DNA from 2 places in the Streptomyces sp. NBC_01381 genome. Region 1 is predicted to be linked to the other one. Evidence: riboswitches for the same ligand, from Rfam matches in the RefSeq annotation. Region 1 holds a riboswitch; the other holds the start of a gene.
The links. A riboswitch is a leader RNA that binds a small molecule or an ion and turns the genes downstream of it on or off. The one in region 1 is predicted to bind cyclic di-AMP.
Positions count from the first base shown of each region.

Region 2: linked by a shared signal. The riboswitch ahead of OG453_RS08495 (transglycosylase family protein) and the one ahead of OG453_RS22135 (C40 family peptidase) in region 1 are both predicted to bind cyclic di-AMP.

Region 1 covers NZ_JAPEPI010000002.1:88,638-92,431, reverse strand. Annotated here, with positions in the region: gene pcrA (DNA helicase PcrA) at 1-1,552, opposite strand, end outside; cyclic di-AMP (ydaO/yuaA leader) riboswitch at 1,796-1,952, shown strand; gene OG453_RS22135 (C40 family peptidase) at 1,960-3,168, shown strand; gene OG453_RS22130 (hypothetical protein) at 3,258-3,611, opposite strand.
Region 2 covers NZ_JAPEPI010000001.1:1,745,693-1,749,486, reverse strand. Annotated here, with positions in the region: gene eno (phosphopyruvate hydratase) at 1-342, opposite strand, end outside; gene OG453_RS08495 (transglycosylase family protein) at 605-1,315, opposite strand; cyclic di-AMP (ydaO/yuaA leader) riboswitch at 1,319-1,513, opposite strand; gene OG453_RS08490 (transglycosylase family protein) at 1,707-2,726, opposite strand; gene OG453_RS08485 (cytochrome P450) at 2,888-3,794, opposite strand, start outside.

The DNA of each region.
Region 1 (3,794 bases):
CGCGCTTCAGCGCCTGCGGGAAGGAGATCTTCTCGCGCTGCGAGAGCGCGTCGATCATCGCCTCCGCGCGGTCGCCGATGCCCCTCTTGGGTACGTTCAGAATGCGCCGCAGCGGGACGGAGTCCTCCGGGTTGGCGAGCACGCGCAGATACGCGAGGACGTCCCGGACCTCCTTGCGCTCGTAGAAGCGGACGCCGCCGACGACCTTGTAGGGCAGGCCGACGCGGATGAAGATCTCTTCGAAGACACGCGACTGCGCGTTCGTCCGGTAGAAGATCGCGACGTCGCCGGCCTTCGCGTCGCCCGCGTCGGTGAGCCGGTCGATCTCGTCGGCGACGAACTGCGCCTCGTCGTGCTCGGTGTCGGCGACATAGCCGGTGATGCGCGCGCCCGCGCCCGCGTTCGTCCACAGGTTCTTGGGGCGGCGGCTCTCGTTGCGCTCGATGACCGCGTTGGCGGCGGTCAGGATCGTCTGCGTGGAGCGGTAGTTCTGCTCCAGGAGGATCGTCGTCGCGTTCGGGTAGTCCTCCTCGAACTGGAGGATGTTGCGGATGGTGGCGCCGCGGAAGGCGTAGATCGACTGGTCCGCGTCACCCACGACACAGAGCTCGGCGGGTTCGCCGACATCACTGCCCTCGCCTCCGGAGGGGCCGACCAGCTCGCGCACCAGGGCGTACTGGGCGTGGTTGGTGTCCTGGTACTCGTCGACCATCACGTGCCGGAAGCGGCGCCTGTAGTGCTCGGCGACGTCCGGGAACGCGCGGAACATATGGACCGTCGTCATGATCAGGTCGTCGAAGTCGAGCGCGTTCGCCTCGCGCAGCCGCGACTGGTACATCGCGTACGCCTGGGCGAGGGTCTTCTCGAAGCCGTCGGCGGCCTGTCCCGCGAAGGTCTCCTCGTCGATCAGCTCGTTCTTCAGGTTCGAGACCTTGGCGCTAAAGGACTTCGGCGGGAACTTCTTGGGGTCGATGTCCAGGTCACGGCAGACCAGCGCCATGAGCCGCTTGGAGTCGGCGGCGTCGTAGATCGAGAAGGAGGAGGTGAAGCCCAGCTTCTTCGACTCGCGGCGCAGGATGCGGACGCAGGCGCTGTGGAAGGTCGACACCCACATCGCGTTGGCGCGCGGCCCGACGAGCTGCTCGACGCGCTCCTTCATCTCGCCCGCGGCCTTGTTCGTGAACGTGATCGCCAGGATCTGCCCCGGGTGCACATGCCGCTCGGCCAGGAGGTGCGCGATGCGGTGGGTCAGGACCCGGGTCTTGCCGGAGCCGGCACCGGCCACGATGAGCAGCGGGGAGTCCGCGTGCACGACGGCCGCGCGCTGGTTCTCGTTGAGACCGTCGAGCAGCGCCGCCGGGTCGATCACCGGGCGGGGCGCGCCGCCGCGGTAGTGCGCGTCCCGGGGCGTGGGCGCGTCGAACTTCCCGTCGAACAGATCATCCGGAATGGGCTCCGGAGCACTGTCCTCGGGCGGCGGCGGGGGCTCCCCCTCCGATGCCCGCGAGGGCTGGAGGTCCGCCAGGAAGCTGTCATCAAAGAGGCTGCTCATCGCCTCCCGAGTCTAGGCGGCCCCACTGACAACCCGCCCCGGGTTCCGGCCACCTTCATCTGCCTACGCCCCGCCCGCGGACGGTGACACTCCGCTACGGCACGGCGTGCCCGCGTCAAGAGCTTCGTAAAGTCACGAAAATGTATCGGGCATATCGAACATCAACCTTCACACGGACCACACGAGTTGGCTAGCGTGCTCCGCGGGCTGCTCGTACTTCCACCGGCGAACCCCGCCGGGAACGGGTGGCCTCCGCCGAGTCCGACCTCCTCGGAGCCGGGGACCCACCAAGACCTTGGGGTGAATCGGTCCCGTACGAAGTACGGGACTGTAGGGCAACCTTCCGAACCACCCGCCCGAACCCGACAGCTAACCCGGTAGGCGGTCTACGGAAGGAGTCGCCTCCCTTGGCGTCGCACCGCAAGCCGCGGACCCGCATTGCCGGCATACGCACCACTCCCGCCATCGGCATCACGACGGCGGCCCTCACCTCCGTGGCCCTCTTGTCGCAGAGCGCCCAAGCGGCCCCCTCGGCGCCACAGAAGCCCAGCCTCGAAGAGGTCCAGAAGAAAGTCGACGACCTCTACCAGCAGGCCGGCGTGGCCACCCAGAAGTACAACTCGGCCAAGGAGCGCACCGAGAAGCAGCGCAAGAAGGTCGACACCCTTCTGGACGACGTGGCCCAGCGCACGGACAAGCTGAACGAGGCCCGCCAGGAGCTCGGTTCGTTCGCCGCGGCCCAGTACCGCACCGGCGCCGTCTCCGAGACCGCCACGATGATGCTCGCCGATGACCCGCAGGGGTACTTCGACCAGAACCATCTCTCGGACCGGCTGACCGAGCGCCAGAAGAAGGCCGTCGACGACTACCAGACGCAGCAGGCGTCGGCGACGAAGCAGCGCACGAAGGCCGCGAAGTCCCTGGAGACGCTGAGCGATTCGCGGGACGACCTGAAGACGAGCAAGAAGACCGTCCAGGACAAGCTCACGAAGGCCCGGACGCTGCTCTCTGAGCTGACCGCCGAGGAGAAGGCGCGGCTCGCGGCGATCGAGAAGAAGAAGGAAGAAGAGGCCAAGCGCAAGGCCGCCGAACTGGCGGCCAAGCAGAAGGCCGAGGCGGAGGCGGAGGCCAAGCGCAAGGCGGCGGAAGAGGCAGCCGCCAAGGAGCGCGAGGAAGAGCAGCAGAACGACGGGACCGGCGGGACCGGCGACAACACGGAGACCCCGGACACCGGTACCGGCTCCGGGGACACCGACAGCGGCTACGCGACGAAGGCCGCGAAGGTCATCGCCTTCGCGGAGGCGCAGATCGGCAAGCCGTACGTGTGGGGTGCCACGGGCCCCGACTCCTACGACTGCTCCGGGCTCACCCAGGACGCGTGGAAGGCCGCGGGCATCTCCCTGCCGCGCACCACGTGGGACCAGGTGAAGGTCGGCACGACGGTGAAGACCGCCGACGCCAAGCCGGGTGACCTGGTGTTCTTCTACGACGACATCAGCCACGTAGGGATCTACATCGGCGACGGCAAGATGATCCACGCCCCGAAGCCGGGCACGAACGTCCGCGTCGAGTCGATCTACTACATGCCGATCCACAGCGTGGTGCGCCCCGCGTAACCCGCGCCTCTACGCCTACGCGCGCGTGGCCCGCATCCTCTCGGGGATGCGGGCCACGCGTGCGTAGTGCGTCGGTTGGATATCCGGACTCAGGTCCACAGCACCGCGATGAAGATGTTCGCCGTGGTCAGCAGCCCCACCGCACCGAACATGCGCTTGTCGACCTTCTCCTCGTCCCGCTTCACATAGACCAGCGCGAGGATCACGATCAGCACGGCCATCTTGATGCCGATCTTGAGGTTGTTGACCGGGTTGTCGTCCGCCTGGTTGAGGCCCACCAGGATCACGCCGGTGACCAGCATGGTCAGCGCGCCGTGCAGCATCGCGGGGTTGAAGCGGGCCGTGCCCTGGCCCATCTGCTTCATCTGGGTGAGGAAGCCGCCCAGCAGGGAGGCGATACCGATGATGTGCAGACCGACGAAGACATGGGTGAGTACGTCCATGGAACCGGAGCCTAGCCGGGGCCTTACCACCGCTCGGCACCCAGGTGGGCCACAAGCGGCGCATCGGTCAGGGGCCTGTGCGAAGGCTGTGTGTCCACGCGATGCGCGCGGCCACATACGGTCACCGGCCGGAGCACTTCCGCCAGTTGCGTACATTCCGTCACCAACCCGTGACGGTCAGGT
Region 2 (3,794 bases), on a different contig from region 1:
GAGGATGGCGTTGGCGCCGAGCGAGCCCTTGTTGTCGGTGGCGTCCAGGTCGAACATGGCCTGGTCGATCAGGCGCTGCTCGGTGGCGTCGTACCCGACGAGCTCCGGGCCGATCTGCTCGATGACGGCGAGGACGGCCTTCTCCACGCCCTTGCCCTGGTAACGGTTGGGGTCACCGTCACGGAGTTCGATGGCCTCGAAAGCACCGGTGGACGCACCGGACGGAACGGCGGCACGACCCGTGCTGCCGTCGTCGAGGCCGACCTCGACCTCGACCGTGGGGTTGCCTCGGGAGTCCAGGATTTCCCGGGCTACGACGACGTCGATGGACGGCACGAGCATCTCCTTCTGGGATGTGACGCGGGTACGCGGGGCGTTGGCCTCGCGGACACGAGCCTAACCGGCTCCCGGACAAGAGCCAGCCGAGCGACCGCCCTGTGGACAAACCGAGAGCAAAAAGTTTCCGAACGGAACAAAGCGGTGGATCAAAAAGACCCCGCCCCGGTGCGTACGGGGGATACGCGCACCGGGACGGGGAGCCCGTGGGGACGGGGGTGGGGCGGGCCGCGCTTCCGCCGAGGCGCGGCCGCCGCTCTGTCAGCTCTTAGCTGAGGTGCAGCTGCTGACCGGGGTAGATCATGTCGGCGTTGTCGATGATGTCGCCGTTGAGCTTGTACACCTTGTGCCAGCCGCCCTTGACGTCCTTCTCCTCGGCGATCTTGGAGAGGGTGTCGCCCTTCTTGACCTTGTACTCGCCGTCGCCCTTCTTGACCTTCTTGCCGGTCGGGGTCTCGACGGTCTTCTTGGACTCGGCCTTCGGGGCGGCCTGCTTCGGGGCGGCCTCCTGCTTCGGCGCCTCGGTCTGGGCGCTCGGCTGGCTCTGCGGCTGCTCGGCCGGCTGCTGCTGCGGCGCGCTCTCCTCGGCACCGCCACCGCTGTACGCGGCACCCGAGAGGCCCACGCCACAGCTCGGCCAGGCACCCTTGCCCTGACCCGCGAGAACCTTCTCGCCGATCTCTATCTGCTGGGCCTTGGAGGCCTGGTCGGCGGTGGCGGCGTACTTCGTGCCGCCGTACGCGGCCCAGGTGGAGGCCGAGAACTGCAGGCCGCCGTAGTAGCCGTTGCCGGTGTTGATGGACCAGTTGCCGCCGGCCTCGCACTGGGCGACGGAGTCCCACTCGGAACCGGTGGCGGCGGAGGCCGATCCGGCGGCCATCAGCGGGGCGGCGACCGCGACACCGGTGACGCCGGCGAGCGTGGCGACACGGGTGGCCTTGGACGGACGACGGTGCTTGCCCTTGCTGGAAAACAGCATGAGTGATCCCCTCACCGACGCCTACGAGGTGAGCTGTCGGGTTCGGGCCGATGAAGTTGCCCGGCCGCGCTTCTTGAGCGCGACTTAACCCCTAGCCGGTCCCAACTCCGCTCGGCAGCTTCTTCGTTCTGCTGCTGTGCGGCCGGGCCCGGCGGAAACCATTGGGTCCCCCGCTCCTGCCTACGGCGCTTGACGCGACGACTGTTCCCGAACGGCCGTTGGCAGGACTAGGCGTACCGACCGGCGGGGCCCGCTGTGGCGAGCGGTCACGACCGTAGTCATGCGATCCGCCGAATTTCAAAGACGATCAGGGCTTCTGAGACCCATCTCTCACTTACGCCAAACCGGACATTCAGCGCGAAGCGACTGGCCGACTCTTCGTCAACTTCCCTTACTTTTCGCCCAAATCGAGGCTCTGACCGGGGAGGATGAGGTCGGGATCGGTTCCGACGGACTTCTTGTTCTCGGCGTAGAGCGCGCTCCATCCGCCCTGTACGCCGAGGTCGTCGGCGATGGTCCAGAGGTTGTCTCCGGAGCGGACGGTGTACGTCCCGTCGGCGCCGTCCTTCGCGCGGTCGTCGCCGCGCGACGCGTGCCGCCCCGAGCCGTCGCGGTCGCCGTTCTTGGCCTGGCCGTCGTCCGCGCTGTCGCCGCGGTGCCGGCCGGAGCCTTCGCCCGCGCCGGTGGAGGGGGTGGAGTTCGGGGTGGCGGGCGAAGTGGAGTCGTTCTGCCCGGACTTGTCCGAATCACTGCCGGAGTCGCCCGACTCGTCGTGATTCTTGTCTCGGGAGTCGTCGCCGGAGTCGGCCTTTTCGGAGGGCTTCTCGGACGGCTTCTCCGAGGGCTTTGCGGACGGCTTCTCGGACGGCTTCTCGGAGGGCTTCTCCGACGGCTCCTCAGACGGCTTCTCCGAGGGGTCGGCCGAGTCGCCCGAGTCACCCGACTCGCCCGCGTCGCCGGACCCGCTCGTGTCGGTCGGCTCGTCCGAGGGCAGTGAGGTGATCGGGGCACCCGGGTCGACATCGGCCGGGGCGTCGTCCTTGCTCAGCCCAGCGATCACTCCGCAGCTGGGCCAGGCGCCGGGGCCCTGGTCGGCCAGGACCTGCTCGGCGACGGCTATCTGCTGCGAACGGCTGGCCTGGTCGGCGTAGGGGGCGTAGTCGAGACCGCCGTACTGCTCCCACGTCTCCTGGGACATCTGGAGGCCGCCGTAGTAGCCGTTGCCCGGGTCCAGGCTCCAGGAGCCGCCGCTCTCGCACTCCGCGAGCTTGTCCCAGGTGGCGGTGTCCGCGGCGCTCGCGCTGGTGGCGCCGAGCAGCGGGATCGCGATGGCTGATCCGGTGACACCTGCCGCGACGATGAGGGCCGGGGCTTGGCGGGGGCGTCGGTGACGACCATTACCGGAGAGCATGCAAGTGCCTTTCAGAAGACTGCAGAGGCGACTGCGGCTGCTGCGACAGCGGATGCCGAGTCGTCGGTGAACGTAGCCGCAGTCGAACAGTTGTCACAAGTCGATGCAGCGGAGATCACGTGAAAGTCACAGTCTTGACGCACCGTCAGCTCAAGGGTGCCTCAGGTGTGCTTCTGTGCGGGTGTGAACTCCACCGGCAGCGTGCGCAGTCCGCGCATGATGAGCCCGCCTCGCCAGCGCAAATCACCTGGTTCCGCCGCGAGGCGCAGGTCAGGGAGGCGGCGTAGCAAGGTCGCGAGGGCGGCCTGCCCTTCGAGCCGGGCGAGCGGCGCACCCAGGCAATAGTGAATGCCATGCCCGTATCCGAGGTGCTGGTTGTCGCGCCGGGAGAGGTCGAGCGTGTCGGGGTCCTCGAACCGCTCGGGGTCGCGGTCGGCGGCGGCGAGCACGACGAGAACGGGGTCGCCCTGCGCGATGTCCTGCCCGCCGATGGTCAACGGCTCGGTGGCGAACCGCCAGGTGGCCAGCTCAACGGGCCCATCGAAGCGGAGCAGTTCCTCGATACCGGTCTCAAGCAGCCCCATGTCCCCTCCCTTGAGGGACTCCTGGAGGCGCTCGCGCTGCTCGGGGTGGGTGAGGAGCGCGTAGGTCCCGTTCCCGATGAGATTGACGGTGGTCTCAAAACCGGCGAAGAGGAGAATGAAGGCCATCGCGGCGGCCTCGTTCTCGGTGAGGTGCTCGCCGTGGTCGGAGGCGCGGATAAGTCCGGAGATGAGGTCGTCGCCCGGTTCGAGGCGCTTGCGGTGGATGAGTTCGGCGAGATAGCCCCGCATCTTCTTCACGGAGCGCGCGACGCCGCCGCGCGGGCCGCCGCCGTGCCGGATCATCATGCCCGCCCAGTCACGGAAGTCGTCCTGGTCCTCGCGCGGGACGCCGAGCAGATCGCAAATGGCGTAGATGGGGAGCGGGAAGGCGAAGTCGTGAATGAGGTCGGCCTCCCCCTTCTCCGCAAACTGGTCGATGAGGTGGTCGGTCAGCTCCTGCACGCGGGGCGCGAACTCGGCGACG